Methylosarcina fibrata AML-C10: one gene and its partner. The protein of the gene in region 1 interacts with the protein of each later gene in a pairwise test. Links are inferred from orthologs where the notes say so. Each region holds a gene or a part of one and is shown on either strand. Other genes may lie near its edges. The genes, in order: recO and recR.

Evidence for each region.
Region 2: the proteins of recO (region 1) and recR interact in binary tests that used the Escherichia coli proteins (3 or more experiments, as listed by UniProt). The link is inferred for Methylosarcina fibrata AML-C10 from one-to-one orthologs.

Annotation. Positions count from the first base shown.
Region 1 is NZ_KB889965.1:4,071,683-4,083,584, forward strand. Bases 3,366-6,364 are described here. They hold recO (DNA repair protein RecO), read left to right. Parts: upstream 3,366-4,506; coding sequence 4,507-5,223; downstream 5,224-6,364. Other genes in these bases: rnc (ribonuclease III), read left to right, coding at 3,366-3,632; era (GTPase Era), read left to right, coding at 3,633-4,514; pdxJ (pyridoxine 5'-phosphate synthase), read left to right, coding at 5,216-5,953; A3OW_RS0119225 (sigma-54 interaction domain-containing protein), read right to left, coding at 6,121-6,364. Also shown: lepA (translation elongation factor 4), read left to right, coding at 1-1,712; lepB (signal peptidase I), read left to right, coding at 1,757-2,533; A3OW_RS0119200 (DUF4845 domain-containing protein), read left to right, coding at 2,578-2,955; more of rnc, read left to right, coding at 2,952-3,365; more of A3OW_RS0119225, read right to left, coding at 6,365-7,077; A3OW_RS0119230 (sulfite exporter TauE/SafE family protein), read right to left, coding at 7,074-7,817; pyrF (orotidine-5'-phosphate decarboxylase), read right to left, coding at 7,899-8,630; preprotein translocase subunit SecA, read left to right, coding at 8,989-11,709. UniProt on the Escherichia coli protein: Involved in DNA repair and RecF pathway recombination.
Region 2 is NZ_KB889965.1:4,505,425-4,517,174, reverse strand. Bases 8,904-11,750 are described here. They hold recR (recombination mediator RecR), read left to right. Parts: upstream 8,904-9,952; coding sequence 9,953-10,549; downstream 10,550-11,750. Other genes in these bases: A3OW_RS0121310 (DUF502 domain-containing protein), read left to right, coding at 11,098-11,691; A3OW_RS0121315 (histidine triad nucleotide-binding protein), read left to right, coding at 10,614-10,952; A3OW_RS0121325 (YbaB/EbfC family nucleoid-associated protein), read left to right, coding at 9,628-9,951; dnaX (DNA polymerase III subunit gamma/tau), read left to right, coding at 8,904-9,608. Outside these bases: A3OW_RS0121370 (YbhB/YbcL family Raf kinase inhibitor-like protein), read left to right, coding at 1-548; membrane protein insertion efficiency factor YidD, read right to left, coding at 575-973; ATP-dependent chaperone ClpB, read right to left, coding at 1,088-3,766; A3OW_RS0121355 (asparaginase), read right to left, coding at 3,846-4,901; A3OW_RS0121350 (dihydrofolate reductase), read left to right, coding at 4,972-5,472; A3OW_RS0121345 (hypothetical protein), read right to left, coding at 5,665-6,051; hemL (glutamate-1-semialdehyde 2,1-aminomutase), read right to left, coding at 6,380-7,660; more of dnaX, read left to right, coding at 8,013-8,903. UniProt on the Escherichia coli protein: May play a role in DNA repair. It seems to be involved in an RecBC-independent recombinational process of DNA repair. It may act with RecF and RecO.

The DNA of each region.
Region 1 (11,902 bases):
GCGGCGGCCTGAGCGACCGCGAGATGTCCGCACAGGTGCTGGACTCGATGGACATCGAGAGGGAACGCGGCATTACCATCAAGGCCCAGAGCGTGACGCTGGATTACCAGGCGAAGGACGGCGAAGTCTATCAGCTCAATTTTATCGATACGCCCGGCCACGTCGATTTTTCCTACGAGGTGTCGAGGTCGCTGGCGGCCTGCGAGGGCGCGCTGCTAGTGGTCGATGCGGCCCAGGGCGTCGAGGCGCAAAGCGTCGCCAACTGCTATACCGCGATCGAGCAGGGTCTGGAAGTGGTGCCGGTGCTCAACAAGATCGATCTGCCGTCGGCGGAGCCCGAGCGGGTGCAGGACGAAATCGAGGACGTGATCGGCATTCCGGCGGACGATGCGCTCAGAATCAGCGCGAAAACCGGCTTGGGCGTCGCCGACGTGCTGGAGCAACTGGTGACCAAGGTGCCGCCGCCCGAAGGCAACGTCGACGGGCCTTTGCAGGCCTTGATCATCGACTCCTGGTTCGACAGCTATCTCGGCGTGGTGTCGCTGGTCCGGATCGTGCACGGCAGCATCCGCAGAAAACAGAAGATCACGATCATGTCCACCGGCAAGTCGTTCCTGGTCGAAAAAGTCGGCGTGTTCACGCCCAAGCGTCTCGACAAAGAAATATTGAATACCGGCGAAGTGGGTTACGTGGTCGCCGGCATCAAGGATATTTTCGGCGCGCCGGTCGGCGACACCATTACGGCGACCGACAAGCCCGCCGCCGAACAACTGGCCGGTTTCCAACGGGTGCAGCCGCGCGTATTCGCCGGCCTGTACCCGGTCAGTTCCGACAATTACGAGGAACTGCGCGATGCCCTGAACAAGCTGAACCTGAACGACGCCGCCCTGCAGTTCGAGCCGGAAACGTCCCAGGCCCTGGGTTTTGGTTTCCGCTGCGGCTTTCTCGGCATGCTGCACATGGAAATCGTGCAGGAACGTCTGGAGCGGGAATACAATGTCGACCTGATCACCACCGCGCCGACGGTGGTTTACGAGGTAGTGACCCACAACGGCCAGATCGTCATGGTCGATAATCCGGCGAAGCTGCCCGACGTCGGCACCATCGAGGAAATCCGGGAGCCTATTATCCGGGCCAACATTCTGGTGCCGCAGGATTACCTCGGCGCGGTCATCACCCTGTGCATCGAGAAGCGGGGCGTGCAGAAGGACATGCAGTACGCCGGCCGCCAGGTGTCGATCCATTACGAAATGCCTTTGAGCGAAGTGGTGCTGGATTTCTTCGATCGGCTGAAATCGGTGAGCCGCGGTTTCGCGTCGTTCGATTACGAATTCCTGCGCTTTCAGGAAGCCTCCCTGGTCAAACTCGACGTCCTGATCAACGGCGACAAGGTCGACGCCCTGTCGGTGATCGTGCACAAGGATCAGAGCCAGTCGCGCGGCCGCGATCTGGTCGAAAAAATGAAGGACCTGATTCCGAAGCAAATGTACGAAGTGGCGATCCAGGCGGCCATCGGCTCCAAAATCATCGCCCGGTCGACCGTCAAAGCCTTGAGAAAGAACGTGACCGCGAAATGTTACGGCGGCGATATTACCCGCAAGAAAAAATTACTGGAAAAACAAAAAGCCGGCAAGAAGCGGATGAAGCAGGTCGGCAACATCGAGATTCCGCAGGAAGCCTTTTTGGCCGTGCTGCAACTCAATAAAGAATAACCGGCCCGAATTTTCGAAATTTTACTTAATCAATCACTTCTCCCATGGACTTTGACTTTTCCTTTTTTCTTTTCGCCGCGTCGGTGGTGACCGGCATGATCTGGGGCGGATACGTTCTTTGGCTCCGAGTTAAAAAAATTCCGTACGAGGCCGCCAAGGAGCCTTTGCTGGTCGAGTATGCGCACTCCTTTTTTCCGATTGTGCTTCTTGTGTTCATTTTGCGCTCGTTTATCGCGGAGCCTTTCCGGATTCCTTCGGCTTCGATGATGCCGACCTTATTGATCGGCGATTTCATTCTGGTCAATAAATTCACTTACGGCATCCGGCTGCCGGTGATCAATAAAAAAGTGATCGAGCTGAACGAACCCAAGCGCGGCGATATCGTGGTTTTCCGGTTTCCGAAGGAACCGTCGGTCGATTACATCAAGCGGGTGATCGGTCTGCCCGGAGATAAAATCGCTTATTACGACAAAAAACTCTACGTCAACGATACGCCGGTCAATCAGGTGTCCCTGGGCAGTTACATCGGCCGGGGACAGGGGAACGACATGACCGGTGCGGAGCAGTTGGAAGAGAATCTGTTCGGCGTCGAGCACAGCATTCTGATCCGGAACGGAGCGCCTTCCGTGGAAGGAACCTATATCGTGCCGCCGGAGACTTATTTCGTGATGGGCGACAACCGGGACAACAGCAACGACAGCCGCTATTGGGGCACGGTGCCGGAAGAAAATCTGGTGGGCAAGGCGTTTTTTATCTGGATGAACTGGGACTGGCAGTACAAAGGGGTGGGATTCGACCGTATTGGTACCTCTTTAAAATAAACTAAACTTAAGCGGCTAATCACTTATTTTCACCGGAGAAAATCATGAATTCGTCGCTTAAATCCCAGCAGGGCCTGACCTTGCTGTCCATTGCTTTCATACTTGCGCTTATTGGATTTTTCGTGCTGCTGGCCTTGAATATCGTGCCGATTTACCTGGATCACAGCAAAGTCAAAAATGCGCTGAATGCGCTGAAGGAGGATCCGGGCTTTGCGGACATGTCCGAATTCGAGATCAGGCGAAGTCTGGATAAACGTTTTAATTTGAATTATGTCTACGATGTAACGCAGGACGACATCAAAGTGCTCAAGACCGGCAGTTACACAAAGGTGGACATTGAATATGAAACCGTCAAGAAACTGGCTTTCAATCTCAGTGTGCTGGCCGAATTTCATGACGTGATCGAGGCTGGGGTGGAGTGACGAAACAACTCGACGTATTGTGCAGAAAATTGGGATTATCGTTCAATGATCCGGAATTGCTTGGGGTGGCCCTGACGCATCGCAGCGCGGGCGCCAGAAACAACGAGCGCCTGGAATTTTTGGGGGATGCCATCCTGGGTTTCGTCATCGCGCAACGACTGTTCGAGTTGTTTCCCGAAGCCAGCGAAGGCGTGTTGAGCCGGCTCCGGGCGAGTCTGGTCAATCAAGGCTCGTTGGCCGAATTGGCCCGCCATCTTCAACTGGGCGATTATCTGCATCTGGGCTCGGGCGAGCTCAAAAGCGGCGGATTTCGCCGAGACTCCATCCTGTCGGACGCTCTGGAAGCCATTATCGGAGCCTTGTTTCAGGACCAGGGCATCGACGCTTGCCAGCGCTGGATACTGCAACTGTTCGCCGAAAAACTGCAAAGCGTTTCGCTGGACAACTGGAGAAAGGATCCGAAGACGCAATTGCAGGAACTGATGCAATCGAAAAAGATCGAACTGCCGGAATACACTCTCATTACCATGTCGGGACTTCCTCACGAACAAACGTTCAAAGTCAAATGCACCATTCCGCTATTGAAGGATGCCTGCATCGGCGTCGGGGCGACCCGAAAAAGAGCGGAACAGGCCGCAGCCGAGCAGATGCTTAATTTGCTGAATAAGGAACAATAGATGAAGTGCGGTTTCGTTGCCCTGATCGGGCGTCCCAACGTCGGCAAGTCGACTCTGATGAACCACATGCTGAAGCAGAAAATCAGCATTACTTCCAGAAAGCCGCAAACGACTCGGCATCGAATTTTAGGCATCAACACGACCGAGGCCGGGCAGGTGATCTATATGGATACGCCCGGCATGCACAGCAGCGAGAAGCGGGCGCTGAACCGCTATTTGAACAGGACGGCGGACACTTCCCTGCTCGGCGTCGATGTGGTCGTCTGGCTGATCGACGGGCTATCCTGGCACGAGTACGACGAAGTCATCTTCAAAAAGCTGGAACAGGCCGGCTTGCCGGTCATCCTGGCGGTCAACAAGGTCGACAAGGTGAAAGAGAAGGACGAGATCCTGGCTTTCTTTGCCGAAGCGCAGCACCGGTTTCCGTTTCAGCACATGGTGCCGATTTCGGCCCTGAAAGGCATCAATCTGGAGCAACTGGAGCGGTGCATCATGGAGCTTTTGCCGGAAGGCGGCCTGATCTACCCGGAAGATCAAATCACCGACCGCCCCGAACGGTTTTTATGCGCCGAGATTATCCGGGAAAAACTGACCCGGCGATTGGGCGATGAGCTGCCGTACGCGTTGACGGTGGAAGTGGAGCGGTACGAAGAACATCCGGAAATCAGCAAGATTTACGCCATCATCTGGGTGGAACGCCTGACCCAGAAAAGCATCGTCATCGGCCGGCAGGGCGAATTATTGAAAAAAATCGGCATCGACGCCCGTCACGACATTGAAAATTTGATCGGCCAGAAAGTGTATCTACAGCTCTGGGTAAAGGTCAAAAAGGGTTGGTCGGACAATGAACGCGCTTTGCAGAACCTGGGCTTTCATGAGTGAAACCGCGGTTTATCTGCAACCGGCCTTTATTCTGCAAGAGCGGAAATATCGGGAAACCAGCTTAATTCTTGAGGTATTGACCCGGGATTTCGGCAGGCTGTCTTTGCTGGCCAAAGGCATTCGCAAAGCGAAATCCCGGTTTCTCGGCTTATTGCGGCCCTTCGTTCCCTTGAACGTGTCCTTTACCGGCAAGTCGGAATTAAAACTTCTGACCGACGTCGAAATGGCGCGCCCGTATCTTGAATTAACGGGACTTGCGCTTTATTCCGGCTTTTACGTGAATGAACTGGTGATGCATTTTCTGCACAAGCACGATCCCCATCCGGACGTTTTCGGCCATTACCGCGACTGTCTGTTTCGTCTGTCGGCAGGCGCGGGACTGGAAGCCGCTCTGCGCGATTTCGAGTTCCGTTTGCTGGAATGCGCCGGCTACGGCTTTCAACTGGACAAGGATTATCTCGACGACCGGCCGATCGATCCGGCGAAACGGTACCGGATCGATGCCGAGCTGGGGCCCACGGAAGCGGTCGACGGGCCGTATTCCGGAAAAACCTTGCGCGCGGTTCCGGCCGGAGACTTCGGCGATCCTGAGGTCCTGGCCGAAGCCAAAAACCTGATGCGCGCGCTGATCGATGCCCATTCACAGGGCAAACCGCTGAAAAGCCGCACCATTATCAACACGCTGATCAAACAAACCAAAAATGAGTAAATCCCCGATTTTGTTAGGAGTGAATATCGACCACGTCGCGACCTTGCGCCAGGCCCGAGGCACGCGCTATCCGGAGCCGGTCCAGGCGGCGCTGGCGGCGGAGCAGGCGGGCGCCGACGGCATTACCGCCCACCTGCGGGAAGACCGGCGGCACATCCAGGACCGGGATCTGTATCTGCTGAAAGACATGATCCACACGAAACTCAATATGGAAATGGCCGTGACCGAGGAAATGGTCGGCATCGCCGAAAAACTGAAGCCCCAGGCCTGCTGCCTAGTGCCGGAAAAACGCGAAGAGTTGACCACCGAGGGCGGGCTCGACGTCGCCGGCAATCTGCCCCGCCTGCAATGGGCTTGCGAAAGGCTCGGCGCGGCCGGCGTCGAGGTATCGCTGTTCATCGATCCGGATGAGGAACAGATCGAAGCGTCGGTCAAGGCCGGCGCCCCGGTGGTCGAGCTGCATACCGGGCGCTATGCGGACGCGGGCTCTGCGCTCGAACAGGCGGAAGAGCTGGGCCGCATCCGGCACGCCGCGCAGATCGCCAGGGCCGCCGGATTGCAGGTGAATGCCGGCCACGGTTTAAATTATCATAATGTGGAAGCGATTTCGGCGATTCCCGAACTGGTCGAGCTCAATATCGGCCATGCCATCGTGGCTCGGGCCTTGTTTTCCGGCTTGGCGCAAGCGGTAGCCGACCTCAAGCGGATCATGACGGCGGCCCGATTGTAAAAGCGCATCCACCACCCGGTGCCGGATGCGCTTTGCTTATCCGGCCTACCAAGTCCCGTCCTCCCTGGCATCCGGGCTCAGGCAACCCCTGCCGGAACGACGGATTGGAAAAACTGACAGGCGTTAAGCAAGAACAGACTTTCGAGACGTTTCCTGGGCGTGGGGAGTTAATGAGTTGAAAAACCGTGCTTTTGCATGCGGTAGAGCAGGGTGTCCCTGGACAGCCCCAACAGCCGCGCCGATTTGCTGCGATTGCCGTTGGTGCGGTTCAGCGCCTGATGGATCAAATCGGCTTCGAGCGAATCCAGTTGCAAACCGGTTTCCGGCAACGTGAATCCGGTAGGTTTCTGGCTGCTGCGGATCTGGCTGATTTCCAGCGGCAGATTTTCCGGCTCGATGGTCCTGCCGGCCAGCAAAATGCAGAGTCTTTCGCACAGATTCCTGAGTTCCCGCACATTGCCGGGCCAGTGGTAGGCTTTCAGGGCTCTGATGGCGAGCTTGCTGAACTGGGGCGGTGTAATGTCGTAGGTCTTTTCGAACAGACCCAAGAAATGTTTGATCAGATGCTCGATGTCTTCGGTTCGTTGCGACAGAGGCGGCAACTCCAACGGCACGACGTTCAAACGGAAGTAAAGGTCCTGTCTGAAACCGCCGGCGGCAATCTGTTCGGTCAGATCGGCGTTGGTGGCCGCAATAATCCGGACGTTGACTTTATAAGGCTTGGTGTCGCCTACGGCAAGGCATTCTCCGGAGTCCAGAAAGCGCAGCAATTTCGCCTGAATGGACACCGGCAGGGAGTTGATTTCGTCCAGAAACAGAGTGCCGCCGTCGGCTGCCTGAAGAAGCCCCTGGGCATTGGCGCTGGCGCCGGTAAACGCGCCTTTCCTATGCCCGAATAATTCAGATTCGATCAGGCTTTCGGGCAGGGCGGCGCAATTCAGGGTAATGTAGGGTTGAGACGCCCTCGGGCTGGCTTGCTGAATGGCGGAAGCAAGAACTTCCTTTCCGGTTCCGGTTTCGCCTTTCAGTAATATTGTCACATCCGTAGCCGCTGCAATTTTGGCGCTACGAATTAAGGAATCCAATGCAGGAGATTGACCGATGATCGAATTGAAATGATTCATAGTGTGCTCTCTTTATGAATTGCTGTGTGATTAGTGAAAGCCAACGGGTTAAGCCACGGCAACGCGGAAAACAGCGCAAGTACGATCATGAACAAACCGATGGCTTGTTTGAACCGTTGCAGCCGCGATAACCTGGTCAATATTCCGGTCATTATACCTACGCCCATGACCGCCGGTAAAGTTCCCAGCCCAAAAAAAAGCATCGTGGAAGCGCTCCGGGCAGGGTTTCCGGTGACGGCGGCTAGCGCCAAGGCTGCGTAGACCAGGCCGCACGGCAGCCAGCCCCAAACCATGCCGAACAGAAAGGCCTGGGTCCGGCTTTGTACCGGAATAAGCTTGCGGCCGTACGGCTCCAGCAATTTCCAGAAATGCCTGCCGGCTTTTTCGATGTAGGCAAAACGTGGAAACCAGCCGGCGATATAGAGGCCGGCGCCCGCCATAATGGCCGAGGACAGGATTTGCAGCACCCGGTAGCCGTCGATTTTTCCCATCGGCATCGAGACCAGGGAACCGACGAGTCCGGCCAGCGCGCCGGCCAGGGTATAACTGACGATGCGCCCGAAATTGTAATTGAATACGTAAGACAACAAACGACATTTGCTGCCGCGTATCTCCGGGCTTAGGCTTAGCGTCAGCGTGCCGATGATAGAGCCGCACATGCCGATGCAGTGAACGCTGCTGAACAGCCCCATCAGAAAGGAAACCAGATAAGAAGTGGTAAATGCGGGATCAAATGCCATAGCCGGCCAACATTAACACAGTGAAGGATGATGGCCCACCGGTTGAAGGCAGCGTTCGGCTTGCCGTTTCTGTCGAGCGGATCATCGGGATGGAAATTGAGCCTGGATTTGCTCCTGCATGATTTCGGCCATCCGTTTGGGATCGGCGGCGTCGCGTATCGGCCGTCCGACTACGATGTAATCGGCGCCGTTTTGAAAGGCCGTTTCCACGGTGGCGACCCGTTTTTGGTCGTCCTCTTCCCGGTTGTCGACCGGCCGGATGCCGGGAGTAATGATCAGCAGGCGCTGTCCGAGTTCGGCGCGTATCATCGGCGCTTCCAGTCCCGACGAGACGATCCCGTCGCAGCCGATCTGCAGGGCCCGCCGGGCCCGGGACAAAACCAGATCCCGGACGTCGCACTGAAAACCCAGATCGTTGAGGTCGCCCCGGTCCAGGCTGGTCAGCGCGGTGACCGCCAGGACTTTCAGCGATCCTTTGCTGGCCGCGGCCGCTTCCATAATGGCGTCGTTGCCGTGAATGGTGGCGAAATCCACCCCTTTGTTGCTCAAGGCCTTGATCGCGCGCCCGACGGTGGCGGGCACGTCGAAAAACTTGAGGTCGACGAAGACTTTTTTACGGCGCTCCTTGAGCCATTCGATAAAGCCGAAATAATCGCCGGACATGAACAGCTCCATGCCTACTTTATAAAACGTCACCGAGTCGTCCAGCTCCCGGACCAGATCCTGCGCCTCGGCAATGCTCGGCAGATCCAGCGCCATGATGAGCCGTTCGCGAACGGGGATGGGTTTGTCGGATAGCAGTGAGGTCGGCATGTCGATGCAGTGTGGGTTGAAGTTAATGAAACAGGTCCGGCATTAAATTTTGTAACTATTCAGCGGTATTCGTAGGAGCGACGCCAGTCGCGATTTGGGCGGTGATTATCGCGACTGGCGTCGCTCCTACAGTTGGTTTTCCTTACTTTGAAACCACTTATAAACAAGCCAGTGATTTCCGCTGAATAGTTACTAAATTTTTTAAACAGGCATGATAGCCACCTCCCCGCCGATTGTCCAATCCTGCATCAGGAAAAGAGCGGCACGGGCGGACAGCCTATGCCGTTTTATCTGTAACAAAAAATTTAGAAAGTATATAATTGCAATTTTTGTCACTTTTTATTACCGGAAGAAACGAATGCTGGGTAAGCTGGTTAGATTTGTTGTAGGGAGTCGGAACGACAGACTCATAAAGAAGAAAAGGAAGGTGGTCAAAAAGATCAACGCCTTGGCTTCTCAATATGAAAAATTATCGGATGACGCCTTAAAAGCAAAAACTCGGGAGTTTCGCGAGCGTCTGGCGCAGGGTGAAAAACTCGACAACCTTCTGCCGGAAGCTTTCGCAACGGTCCGGGAAGCCTCGACCCGAGTTTTCGGCATGCGCCATTTCGACGTCCAGTTGATCGGCGGCATGATCCTGCACGAAGGCAAGATCGCCGAAATGAAAACCGGCGAAGGCAAAACCCTGATGGCGACCCTGGCGGCCTATCTGAACGCCCTGCCGGGCCGCGGCGTGCACGTGGTGACGGTCAACGATTATCTGGCCAAACGCGATTCCGAATGGATGGGCCGATTGTATTCCTTTCTGGGCATGACCACCGGCGTCATTATCAGCCAGTTGGACCAGGAGGCGAGGCGTGAGGCTTATGCGGCGGACATCACCTACGGCACCAACAACGAGTTCGGTTTCGACTACCTGCGCGACAACATGGCGTTCAGCCTCGATCAGAAAGTCCAGCGAGAGCTGAGCTTCGCCATCGTCGACGAGGTGGACTCGATCCTGATCGACGAAGCGAGAACGCCGCTGATCATTTCGGGGCCGACCGAAGAAAATTCCGAAATCTACGTCAAGGCCAACGCGATCATTCCTTTCCTGACCCGGCAGGAAAAAGAGGAAGAGCCCGGCGACTACACGGTCGATGAAAAAACCCGCCAGGTCTATCTGACCGAGGAAGGCCATGAACGGGTTGAGCGGCTGATGGTCGAGCACGGGCTGATGGTCGAAGGCACCAGCCTTTACGATGCTTCCAATATCCGGCTGATGCACTACCTGAGCGCATCCCTCAGAGCGCACGCCCTGTTCAAGCGCGACGTCGATTATATCGTCGCCAACAATCAGGTCGTCATCGTCGACGAGTTCACCGGACGCGTGATGCCCGGCCGCCGCTGGTCCGAAGGCTTGCATCAGGCGATCGAAGCGAAAGAGCGCGTTACCATTCAGAACGAAAACCAGACCCTGGCGTCGATTACCTTTCAGAATTATTTCCGCCTGTACCACAAGCTGTCCGGCATGACCGGCACGGCCGACACCGAAGCGTTCGAGTTGAACAAAATCTACGGCCTCGAAGTCGTCGTGATTCCGACCCATCGGCCGATGATCCGGAAAGATCTGGGCGATGTGGTGTTTCTGACGACGGACGAGAAATACAATGCCGTCGCCAACGACATCAAGGAGTGCGTCCAGAGAAATCAGCCGGTCCTGGTGGGAACGACGTCGATCGAAAATTCGGAGCGGCTCTCCGCCCTGCTGAAAAAACTGGGCATCCGGCACGAAGTGCTGAACGCCAAGCAGCACGAGCGCGAAGCCCACATCGTCGAGCAGGCCGGCCAGCCCGGCGCGGTCACGATCGCGACGAACATGGCCGGCCGGGGGACCGACATCGTTCTCGGGGGAAACCTGGAAGCCGAACTGAAGGCGTTGGGGCCCGACGCCACCGACGAGGAAAAAGAAAAAGTGCGCGGCGCCTGGCTGGACCGGCACAACCAGGTCATCGCCAGCGGCGGTTTGCATGTGATCGGCTCGGAGCGGCACGAATCCCGCCGTATCGACAACCAGCTCAGAGGCCGCTCCGGCCGTCAGGGCGATCCGGGCTCTTCCCGCTTTTATCTGTCGCTGCAGGACGATCTGATGCGGATTTTCGCATCGGACCGCGTCGCCGGCCTGATGCAGAAGCTGGGCATGGGCAACGGCGAAGCGATCGAACATCCCTGGGTGACGCGCGCCATCGAAAACGCCCAGCGCAAGGTCGAGGCCCGCAACTTCGATATCCGTAAAGAAATCCTCGCGTACGACGACGTCGCCAACGATCAGCGCAAGGTGATCTATGCCCAGCGCAACGAACTGATGGCGGCGAGGGAAATTTCCGACATCATCACCGCGATACGCAAGGACGTGGTCAACAACGTCATTACCCAGTACATTCCGCCCAAAACGATGGAGGAGCAGTGGGATATCAAAGGGCTTGAAGAGCATATTCAGCAGGAATTCAATGTCGAAATCCCTATCCGGAAAATGCTCGACGAAGACCATGCCCTGCAGGAAGAGGCGCTGCGCCAGCGTATAGTCGATATTCTGGAACAAAACCACAAGGACAAGGAAAAACAGATTACCAAGGAAGTCCTGCAACACTTCGAGAAATCGGTCATGCTGCAGGTGCTCGACAACAGTTGGAAAGAGCATCTGGCGGCGATGGATTATCTGCGCCAGGGCATCCACTTCAGAGGCTACGCGCAAAAGGATCCGAAGCAGGAATACAAGCGCGAATCCTTCGAAATGTTTACCCAGTTGCTCGAGCACATCAAATACGAAGTCGTCGGCATCCTGTTCAAGGTTCAGGTCCGGCAGGAGGAGGATGTGCAGGCGATCGATGCGCAAAGACAGGCGCAGGCGCCCAAGGAACTGCATTTCGAACACGCCGAGGCGCCGGGGTTGGAAGAAGAACCGATGCCGCCGGGACCTGCCCGGGAAGAGCCGGCAGCGCAGCCTTTTGTCCGCTACGGCAATAAAATCGGCCGCAACGATCCCTGCCCGTGCGGCTCGGGAAAGAAATACAAACAGTGCCACGGCAAATTGAGTTAAGGCCGGCACGGCGGCCGGGGTCTGGATGTCGGGGTTCGACATCGGGCCGGTCAAGGCCAAGGCTGCCGATACCCGGGCAATCGCAGGTAGGGGCGAATTTATTCGCCCGGATCATGCACCGGAGGTGCATCGGGCTTCCATGCACTCGCCGATTGAGAGCGTTCCGGCAAGTGTACTGCCGTCAGCGATTCCG
Region 2 (11,750 bases), 430 kb from region 1 along the record:
GCTTGATCGGCTTGATGCTCTTCTTTTGTTCCACCGATTTATTATCGGCGGACCAAGCGAACGCTCCGCGTCTGACTCTTCGATCTTATGCATTTACCCATCAACATCCGATTCCCAAACAATTTACCTGCGACGATGCGAATTTATCCCCGCGCCTGATCTGGACGAACGTACCGAAGAACGCCAAGAGTCTTGTCCTGATCATGTACGATCCCGATACGCCCGTTCCCGCCGTACCGCTGATGAGCTGGGTCCATTGGCTGATTTACAACATTCCTCCGTCCGCTTCCGGATTGCCCCAAAATGCCGGCCCGGACGAATTGCCCAAAGGCGCGCTATTGGGCAAAAACGACTGGAAAGAAACCGGGTATAAAGGCCCGTGCCCGCCGATCGGCAGGCACCGTTATTTTTTCAAGCTGCTGGCTCTGGACAAGGTATTGCCGAATTTGCATCTGCCCGATTACGCCACACTCGAGAAAGCAATGAACGGCCATGTTCTCGACCGGGCGGAGTTGATCGGGGTTTATCAGCGAAAAGTAATTCCATAACTTTCCCGTCCAATCCTTATTGCGTGCTAAAAAGAACAGTCACAAGGCAACTCCGGCAGATCGCAGTTGATTCCCTCGCAGGCATCCCATTTTCTGGAGCGGCAGGCATCGGAACAATCGCAGTCAGGACACTCGTCGCAATCGTTCCGCCCTCGCCGCCGTTGACCGTTTCTGATTAACGTTTCGTTGGCTTCCTTGCAGGCTTGAAAACGGGCACGGATGTCCCGATAGCCGCCAAAAGGGCCTTGAGCTCCAACAATTTTGCTGACGGCCTCGGAGCAGGAATCGCCCCCATAGAGAGCGGCATGAGCGCAGCGAAAACCCTTGTAGGGCGAGATGAATTTTTGATAGAAAACAATCAGCAGGATGGCGAGATATTTCACATGCGTATGCTTGTCAATTAGGATAGGTGCGGTGTTAGTCATGGCTAACACCGCACCTAAAGCATAGCAAATCCTCGGCAAGTGAAAATGGATAGACTGTATGCCGCGCGAATGGCGACAAGCCGGGTTTGAACCTATCCTGCCAGGGGTTGAGGATCAGGCTTTTACAAACCGCAAAAGCCCATCTTCCAGCTCGACTTTAATTATATCCCCGGATTCGAACCGGCCTGCCAGAATCTCCTGAGCCAATGGATTTTCGAGCTGGTGCTGGATCGCACGCTTCAACGGTCGCGCGCCGTAGACCGGATCGAAGCCGGCTTCGCCGAGACGGTCGAGGGCGGCATCGCTGATTTCGAAGCCGATCTCGCGCTCCGCCAGACGCTTTTGCAGATACGCGATCTGAATCTTTGCAATCGCCCGGATCTGTTCGCGTTCGAGCGGATGGAACACCACCACCTCGTCGATTCGGTTGATGAACTCGGGCCTGAAATGCATGCCGACGATCTCCATCACCTCGGCTTTCATTTCCTGGTAGTTCGCTTCGACCGCTCCCGGCGTCCTGCCTTCCGCGGCACTCGCACGTCCCTGTGCTTCGGCCGCTTCCGGCGTCCTGCCTTCCGCGGCACTCGCACGTCCCTGTGCTTCGCCCACCAGTTCCTGGATTCGGCTCGAGCCCAGATTCGACGTCATCACGACCACGGTATTCCGAAAATCGACCGTCCGCCCCTGGCCGTCGGTCAGACGCCCGTCGTCCAGCACCTGCAGCAGAACGTTGAACACGTCCGGATGCGCCTTTTCGACTTCATCCATCAGAATCACCGAATACGGTTTCCGGCGCACCGCTTCGGTCAGATAACCGCCTTCTTCGTAGCCGACGTAGCCCGGAGGCGCGCCGATCAGACGCGCGACCGAATGCTTCTCCATGAACTCGGACATGTCGATTCGCACCAGCGCATCGACCGTGTCGAACAGGAATTCGGCCAGCGCCTTGCACAATTCGGTCTTGCCGACCCCGGTCGGCCCAAGGAACAGGAACGATCCGTTCGGCCGGTTCGGATCGGACAACCCCGCCCGCGAACGGCGGATCGCATTGCTGACCGCTTTCAGCGCTTCTTCCTGGCCGACCACGCGTTTGCTGAGGGCTTCTTCCATCCGCAGCAGCTTGTCGCGCTCGCCTTCCATCATTTTCGACACCGGAATGCCGGTCCACTTGGAGACGACCTCGGCGATCTCTTCTTCGGTCACCTTGTTGCGCAGCAGCGTCATTTTCTGCGTGCCGCCGGTTCCCGCCTGCGCCAGTTGCTTTTCGAGCTCGGGAATGACGCCGTATTGAAGCTCGGCCATCCGGTTCAAATCGCCGGTCCGCCGCGCCGATTCGAGATCGATTTTCGACTGATCGAGTTTTTCCTTGATCGAGGCGGAGCCTTGCAAGGAGGCTTTTTCGGCTTTCCAGATTTCTTCCAGCGCGGAATATTCCTTTTCGACTTCGGCGATTTCTTCCTCGAGAATCTCGAGCCGTTTTTTCGAAGCCGCATCGGACTCTTTTTTCAACGCGACCTGCTCGATCTTCAATTGAATCAGGCGTCGGTCCAGACGGTCCATCGCCTCGGGCTTCGAATCCTGTTCCATCCGGATTCGGCTGGCGGCTTCGTCGATCAGATCGATCGCCTTGTCCGGCAACTGCCGGTCGGAAATGTAGCGGTACGACAGCCCCGCCGCTGCGACGATCGCAGGATCGGTGATTTCGACGCCGTGATGCACTTCGTATTTTTCCTTGAGCCCGCGCAAAATCGCGATGGTATCTTCGACCGACGGCTCGTCGACCATGACTTTCTGGAACCGGCGTTCGAGCGCCGCGTCCTTTTCGACGTATTTCCGGTATTCGTCCAGCGTCGTCGCGCCGACACAGTGCAGTTCGCCGCGCGCCAAGGCCGGTTTCAGCATGTTGCCCGCATCCATCGCGCCTTCGGCCTTGCCCGCGCCGACCATCGTGTGCAGTTCGTCGATGAATAGGATTACCTGCCCTTCCTGTTTGGCCAGATCGTTCAAGACCGCTTTCAGCCGCTCCTCGAATTCGCCGCGGAATTTCGCGCCGGCGATCAACGCTGCCATATCGAGCGCCAGAACCTGCTTGCCCTTGATGCCTTCGGGCACTTCGCCGTTGACGATTCGTTGCGCCAGTCCTTCGACAATCGCCGTTTTGCCGACGCCGGGCTCGCCGATCAGTACCGGGTTGTTCTTGGTGCGCCGCTGCAACACCTGAATGGTGCGGCGGATCTCGTCGTCGCGGCCGATGACCGGATCGAGCTTGCCCGCTTCGGCGCGTTCGGTCAGGTTGATCGTGTATTTTTTCAACGCCTGGCGCTGATCTTCGGCGCCCGCATCCTCGACCGCCAAGCCGCCGCGCATCGCGTCGATCGCTTTTTCGACCGCCTGCCTGCCGACGCCGGCTTTTTTCAGGAGCTCCTGAAGAGCGCTTCTTTCTTCGAACACGGCCAGCAGGAACAACTCGCTGGCGATGAATTTGTCTTTCCGCTTTTGCGCCAGCTTGTCGGTCACGTTCAAAAGCCTGCCGAGCTCGTTCGAGATCTGCACGTCGCCTCCCGCTCCCGACACCGTCGCCAGCCGGCTCAATTCCTTGCCGAGCTCGGCCCTGAGCGCGACGGTATTGACGTTAAGCTGCGTCAACAGGGGCTTGATCGTGCCGCCTTCCTGGTCCATCAAAGCAATCATCAGGTGCACCGGCTCGATGAATTGATGATCCTTGCCGAGAGCCAGGCTCTGCGCGTCGGCCAGCGCTTCCTGAAATTTGGCGGTTAATTTGTCCATACGCATGTGGTTTACCTCTGTCAGGGAATTTTTAAGATAAACCCGATATGGGGAAGCGGCGACGGCTTTTCAATGCGGACTTTTCTTATCTGCCGTAATCCGAAGCCGGCTCATCCGGCCATTCCACGTGTTCGCCGGCCACGTCGCGCTCGATAAACTCCAGGATCCGGCTCGGGTCGTTAAAATTGCCGTAAGCCAGTAGCAGTTTGACATAGGCGGCCTCCATCGACATGTTCCAGATCATCCGGGCGCCCTCTTTCAGCAGGAAGCGGGTGCTTTCATAAGCGTCGGTGGATTTAAGCGCCGGCGCCAAGTACACCTCGACGCCGTGTTGCCGGCAGCGGGCGATAAATTCCGGCAGCGAATGATTTTCGCCCCAGCGCTCGGTCGTGCAAGCCGTGCCGGAATGGTAGAGGTCATGCAGGACGGCGTCGGTGCGCTCGAGATGGATATGGGAATAATCCAGGCCGGGATACGGTTTGAGCATGAGGATGCGGCCGGAAAACTCGGGCTTCAAGGGCGGCAGTTCCGCTTGCGCTGTGAACGGAGCCAGGCCCGTCCGGGAAAATCGATGGCCGTCGAATTCCAGATAACTTTCTCCGCGCACGCTGAAAAAATCTCCGCCAAGCTGCGGCGAGGACACCAGGCGCACGCCTCTGTGCACCTGAATCGTTGCTTGCCGTTGATTGCGGTAAGGCACGAAGACGCCGGATTCCTTGACGTTCAGGATAAACTCGACCGCACAGACGAAATTGTCGACCCCGTTGGCTTGGGCATGGGCCAGGGGATAATCGCTGGAAACCAAAAGCATCGGCCTGCGTAACCGGTAAAAATAAAAACCGAGCGCCGCCGCCGTATACGCCAGGGTATCGGTGCCGTGAGTCACGATGATGCCGTCGTATTGCTCCGGCTGTTCGGCCTCGATGGCCGCGATCAGAATTTTCCAGGCCGGCGGTGCCAGATTCTCGCTCAGAATGCGCATCGGCTGAATTGTTTTAAATCGGATATCCTCGGCGTTCGCATGGCGTTGCCGATATTCGGCGAGCAACTGGAACGGCGCCTCCTCGCCGGGCTTGATGGTTCCTTCATGGGCTATCGAGCCGATCGTGCCGCCGGTAAATACCACCAGAATGTTTTTCATAGTATGATGTACCCTCTTTTTATCGATCGTCAGACTATAAAATAATCAAAACGGCAAGACCAGCCTTCACATGAAAATTACTCTTATCGTCGCGATGACGAGCAAGCGGGTCATCGGGCTCGATAACCGGATGCCCTGGCATTTGCCGGCCGATCTGAAGCGTTTCAGAAAGATAACGATGGGATCGCCCATCCTGATGGGCAGAAAAACCTTCGAATCGATCGGCAAACCCTTGCCGGGACGCACCAACATCGTCATCAGCAGAAATCCCGAGTATCGGCAGGCCGGCTGCCTGGTTTTCAACGATCTTGAAAAAGCCATCAAGGCCGGCTGCGGGATGGCGGGGGAAATTTTTGTGATCGGCGGTTCGGATCTGTACCAAGCCACTCTGCCTTTGGCCGGCACCCTTCATATAACCGAGATTAAAAAGGATTTTCCGGGCGATACCTTCTTTCCGGAAATCAATCCCGGCGACTGGATCGAAACCGAAAGAGAAGATGTCCGGGACGACTCGGCGGCAGGATTCGATTACAGTTTTTTAAAGTGGGTCCGCCCCGGGCAGGCCGGTTGAATAAGAGGCGGTCAAGCGAAGCGGCCGCTCTTTAAATGAAAGAAAATTGCCGAATTTTTCATTGTTCTGGAGTTCAAGCCCAGCAAGACGACTTGAATCAGAGCGGGCGTCTTTACAGACTTAGGATCGGCCTGGAGGAGTCAAACCATATCAGGCAACGCCGGGTTATCCTGATATGGTCCTAAGGATGTTTTACAGCATGCCTTTCAGATCGCTGAACGCTTTGTGAGCTTCTCTCAACTCTGCATCCGCTTCCTGGAAAGAACCGGCTTTCGCGTGGCCTTTGGCTTTTTTCAGGATATTGTTTGCTCTCATGCGCGCCATGTCGACCTTGTCATTCGCGTTGATTTCTTTGCTTCCGTTCAAAGCTTCGTTCACCAACTTTGAGACAGTTTCCGGATCCGAACCGGTTTCGATGGCATTCTGGGCTGCCAGTATTCTTTTCAAAACCAAGTCGATAGCATCAGCCGGCTTGTAAATGATTCGACCTTCCGACGCTTCAGCCATTGCGGAAGTTGAAACACCCCCGATAGAAACAGCAACCAACAATGCGAATACGACTTTTTTCAAGGTTTTCATATCTAACTAGTCCTCATGTGTATATATGTAGAGATATAGCGGTATATGACTATTGTTCTAATAATTATGTACCGGCACCAATTCTACCACAATTTGTAATATTACAAATTGTAATATTGCGTACCTTCGGCTCATCCAATTCGGCATTGCCAAGCTCAAACCGATTTTATCGAATTACAACCTTTCTCTTCCTCTGGCTCTACCGGCTCGATTATCGGTTTAGGCCGAGTTTTCGCGGCTTCCACGGCCCGGTCGACAAAGCCGGTGACGGCGGATCAAAGGGTCCTGTCCGACTCGGCCAGTCGGAAACCGCATGCCACGGCGCGATCTATGATTTCTGAAAAGCGGCTTCCGCTGCGGCGAAAGTGTGCTCCAGAACGTCGTCGCCGTGAGCCATCGACACGAAACCCGCCTCGAAAGCGGACGGCGCCAGATAAACGCCTTGCTCCAGCATCCGATGGAAAAACCGCTTGAACCGGTCCTGATCGGATTGCATGACCTGGGCGAAACGGGTAATCCGCTCTTCCCGGCTGAAGAACAGGCCGAACATGCCGCCGACCGCGTGAGTCGTCATGGCGGCGCCCGCCTTTTCGGCGAGGGCCTGCAAACCGGAAACCAGTTTTTCGGTTTTGGCGGTTAATTCCTCGAAAAACCCCGGTCTCGACACCAGCTCGAGCGTTTTTAACCCGGCCGCCATCGCAACCGGATTGCCCGACAAGGTGCCCGCCTGATAGACCGGTCCCAGCGGCGCCAGGTATTCCATGATCTCGCGGCGGCCGCCGAAAGCCCCAACCGGCATGCCGCCGCCGATGACCTTGCCCAGCGTGGTCAAATCGGGTCTGACATCGTAAAAACCTTGAGCGCCTCCGAGCCCGACTCTGAATCCCGTCATCACTTCATCGAAAATCAGCACGCTGCCGTAGCGGTCGCAGACCTGCCGCAACGTTTGCAGAAAACCGGGAACCGGCGGGATGCAATTCATATTGCCGGCGACCGGCTCCACGATGACGCAGGCGATCTGTTCGCCCATCTGTGCGAACAATCGGGCGACCTCGTCGCTGTCGTTGTAAGTCAGAGTGATCGTATTTTCGGCAAGCGCCGCCGGCACGCCGGGCGAACTGGGCACGCCCAGCGTCAGGGCCCCGGAACCGGCTTTGACCAGCAGCGAATCCGAGTGTCCGTGATAGCAGCCCTCGAACTTGACGATTTTATCCCGGCCCGTATAGCCCCGCGCCAAACGAATGGCACTCATCGTCGCCTCGGTGCCCGAACTGACCATTCTCACCAGATCGATCGACGGCACCAGTTCGCATACTTTTTGCGCCATCCGGGTTTCGATCTCGGTCGGCGCGCCGAAACTCAAGCCTTTTGCCGCCGCTTCCCTGACCGCCTCGATCACCTCCGGATGCGCATGCCCCAGAACCATCGGCCCCCAGGAGCCGACGTAATCGATGTATCGTTTGCCGTTAGGATCGAAAACCCAGGCGCCCTGAGCATGATCGATGAACACCGGCGTTCCTCCCACTCCGCTGAAGGAGCGCACGGGAGAATTGACGCCGCCGGGGATGACGCGTTTGGCTTCGGAAAATAATACGGTAGCTTCGGTCATGGTGTTTTATGAGTCGGTCGGAAATGGATCAGGAAATGGGTTAACTTTATCATGTTTGCAAGATCGTTTCCTATCCGACGAATGGCCGGGAAATCGAATTGAACCGGAAGAACCTTTTTTCCGGATAAAATAATTTCGTCAAGACTTGTATTCCGCCGCGAATTAAAAGATAATGGTCCGCTTTCAGCCACTCACGGCTGTTTTGATTATGGTAATCGTGTCGGTCCTCCCGCAACGATACGCTGTAAACCCCGCCAGGTCCGGAAGGAAGCAACGGTAGCAGCGGATTCGTGTGCCGGGATGCGGCTGATGCGGTTACCGCCCAATTCGAATGCCAGCACCCGAGCCTGCAATGATTTACCAGGTTCTCGCCAGAAAATGGCGTCCTCATAATTTCACAGAAGTTGTCGGTCAGGAGCACGTCGTCAAATCGTTAATCCACGCTTTGCAGCACGACAGACTCCATCATGCCTATTTATTCACCGGAACCCGGGGCGTCGGCAAAACCACGCTCGCCAGGATTTTAGCCAAAGCCATCAATTGCCCCGACCTTAGGGATTATAACCCCTGCGGCGTCTGCGACATCTGCCGCAGTCTGGACGAAGGGCGCTTTCTGGATTTGATCGAGGTCGACGCCGCCTCGCGCACCAAGGTCGACGATACCCGCGATTTAATGGACAACGTCCAATACGCACCCAATCAAGGACGCTTCAAAGTCTACCTGATCGACGAAGTCCACATGCTGTCCGCACACAGCTTCAACGCGTTGCTGAAAACGCTGGAAGAGCCGCCGCCTCACGTCAAATTTCTGCTGGCGACCACCGATCCCCATAAAATTCCCGTGACCGTGCTGTCGCGCTGCCTGCAATTCAATCTAAAGCGCCTGCTGCCGGAGCAGATTTTCCGGCAAATGGAATTCATCCTGAATCAGGAAGGCATCGATTTCGAAACGCCCGCCCTCAAATTGCTGGCCCGCGCGGCCGACGGCAGCATGCGCGACGGCCTGAGCCTGCTCGACCAGGCCATTGTCTTCGGCAGCGGCAAGGTGGCGGCCGAAGATGTTTATGCGATGCTCGGAACCGTGGCCAGACAGCCGGTGTACGAACTCCTGGGCGCTCTGGCCAGGCTCGATGCCGCGGCCATTCTGGACAAAATCGGCGAACTGGCGAACCTGACGCCCGATTTCGGCGACATCCTGAAACAGATGCTGCAGATCCTGCACCGGATCGCGCTGCTTCAGCAAATCCCGGGGGCCAGCGATCCCGAGATGGATACCGAAACATTGAAGGATCTGGCGGCGCAAATGTCCCCCGAGGACGTCCAGTTGTACTACCAGATCGCCCTGATCGGCCAACGCGATCTGGAGCTGGCGCCCGACCCGAGGAGCGGCTTTGAAATGGTCCTGCTCCGGATGCTGGCTTTCCGGCCGGATACAACGGAGAAAACCGTGGTCAAAAGACAGGATGGCGCTCGTCCCGCACCACCGTCCGATGCCCTGCCGAAAACCGATCGGCCGCAGCTTTCGGCCGAACCGCCGAAATCCGGCAAAGAACCGATGGCGGTCGGTACCGGCCACACCGACTGGGCGGACATGATCGCCGCGATGAAACTGACCGGATTCACCCGGGAGCTGGCCAATAACTGCGTACTGGCTCATCTGGACGATACAGTCTGCAATCTGATTCTGGATGAAGGTCACAAACATCTGCGCCGTCCCGCCAGCGAAGAGAATTTGCAAAAAGCCCTGCAGACCTATCGGGGAGCGCCGCTGAAACTGGTGATCAACGCAGAAAAAACGGCGATCGCCACGCCCGCACTGCAACAGATCAAGGACCGCGAAAACCGGCAGCAGGCGGCGATTGAGGCGATCAATTCCGACGACAACATCCAGGCGTTGAAAGAACATTTCGACGCGAGGATAATGCCGGGCACCATAGAGCCCGTCTAACCGATTAAGGAGACCCATCATGAAAAGCGCACTTGGCAACATGCTGCAGCAAGCACAAAAAATGCAGGAAGATTTCAAGCGGGCTCAGGAAGAAATTGCCGCCCTGGAAGTGACCGGCGAAGCGGGCGGCGGACTGGTGACCATCGTCATGACCGGCAAACGGGAAGCCCGCAAGGTTCATATCGACCCGTCGCTGGTCGGCGAAGACAAGGACATGCTCGAGGACCTGGTGGCGGCGGCCATTAACGACGCCGTCGGCAAGGTCGCCAAGCTGAAAAAAGAGAAAATGGCGCAGTTAACCGCCGGAATCCCGCTGCCTCCCGGGTTCCAGATGCCGTTCTGACATGCAGAGAAAAGGCTTAATCGGACAACTGATTCAGAACCTGTGCTGCCTGCCCGGAGTAGGTCCTAAAACCGCGCAGCGCATGGCCTTCCATTTGCTCCAGCGGGACCGCCAGGCGGCCAAAACCCTGGCCGAGACGCTGATGCGCGCCACCGAACGGATAGGCTATTGCCGCCAATGCCGTACCCTGACCGAGGAAACCCTCTGCGACCTCTGCAGCGCTCCGGCCAGAGACCGGACGGCGCTGTGCATCGTCGAAAGCCCGGCCGACGTCTGGATCATCGAACAGACCGGCGTCTTCCGGGGGCTTTATTTTGTCCTGCACGGCCGGCTGTCGCCCCTGGACGGCATCGGTCCGGAGGAACTGGGCCTCGATCAACTGGAACGGCAACTGGCGGACGGCCACGTCAAGGAACTGATTCTGGCCACTAACTCCACCGTCGAAGGCGAAGCCACCGCCTTCTTCATCGGCGAACTGGCCAAAAAACATCACGTGCAGGCCAGTCGGATCGCTCACGGCGTGCCGATGGGCGGCGAACTGGAGTTTATCGACAGCGGCACGCTGCTGCATGCCTTCAACGGGCGAAGAGCGGTATAATCCGGCTTTTCCGGAAGCATCCGGACCGTGTCTCCTTAATCAACCCGAAACCCAGGTGAAGACGATGACGAATTGTTTATTTTGCAAAATGGCCGGCGGCGAGATCAAACCGGATACGGTGTACGAAGACGATGCGGTGCTGGCATTCCGCGACATTCATCCGCAGGCGCCGGTGCACATACTGATCATTCCGAAACGTCATTTCGCGACGCTGAACGACATCGACGACCCGCTGCTGGCCGGCCGCCTGTTGCAAACCGCGGTCGAACTGGCCAAAGAGGAAGGCCTCGCCGAAGAAGGCTACCGAACGGTGATCAACTGCAACAGCCACGGTGGCCAGGCCGTTTATCACCTGCATCTCCACCTCCTGGGCGGACGTCCGATGCATTGGCCGCCCGGATGAGGCGGGCTTTCCCCGTTCCTTTATAAAAAGCTTTCTAATTCGCTGGCGTAAAGCATAATATTGCAAAGAACAGGGTAGCGAATGGATTGACGTCGCCATAATGGCCGATCCTTCATTCGTCCGATAAACAGCGAAGGAGAACACCATGCTGAAAACAAAACTTAAGACTTTAGTAGACTATGTTCTGATCGGTACCGTCGGCTTCATTCCAATCGTGCTGATCTTCCAGATCATCGTCTATGTCGAGCGGTTTTTGAAGAATTTCGTTCTGCTCGTGCACGGCCGATACGACAATCCGATCGTCACTCTCGCCTTGTTCGCCGCCGCGATCGGATTACTGGCCTATTTCGGCAAGCTGCTGAAGCAGGACCGGGCGCATTTGCTTTATTATCTGGAATCGCTGATCCAGCGGATTCCGGTCATCGGCAGCATTTACCGGGTCACCCGGAAGTTGCTGCGGCTGTTCCTGACCGCCGAAGAATCGCAACTTCGCGAAGCCGTTTACGTGGAATACCCGAAGGACGGCATGTGGGTTCCCGCCTACGTGACCAATCGCATCGGCGATTGCTACATTCTGTACATCCCGACCTCGCCCAACCCGACTTCCGGCTTTACCGTGATGGTGGACAAATCAAAGATAAGGCATTCGCAGATGAACATCGAGGAAGTCTCGAGTTTCGTCATCAGTGTCGGCGTCGATTATGCGAAGCCTGAAGACGTCAAGATGCTGTATAAATAAGCCGGCTCGGATGGAGACCGGACCGACTGTCCCGACGACGTCGGGCATCGATCCCTTGC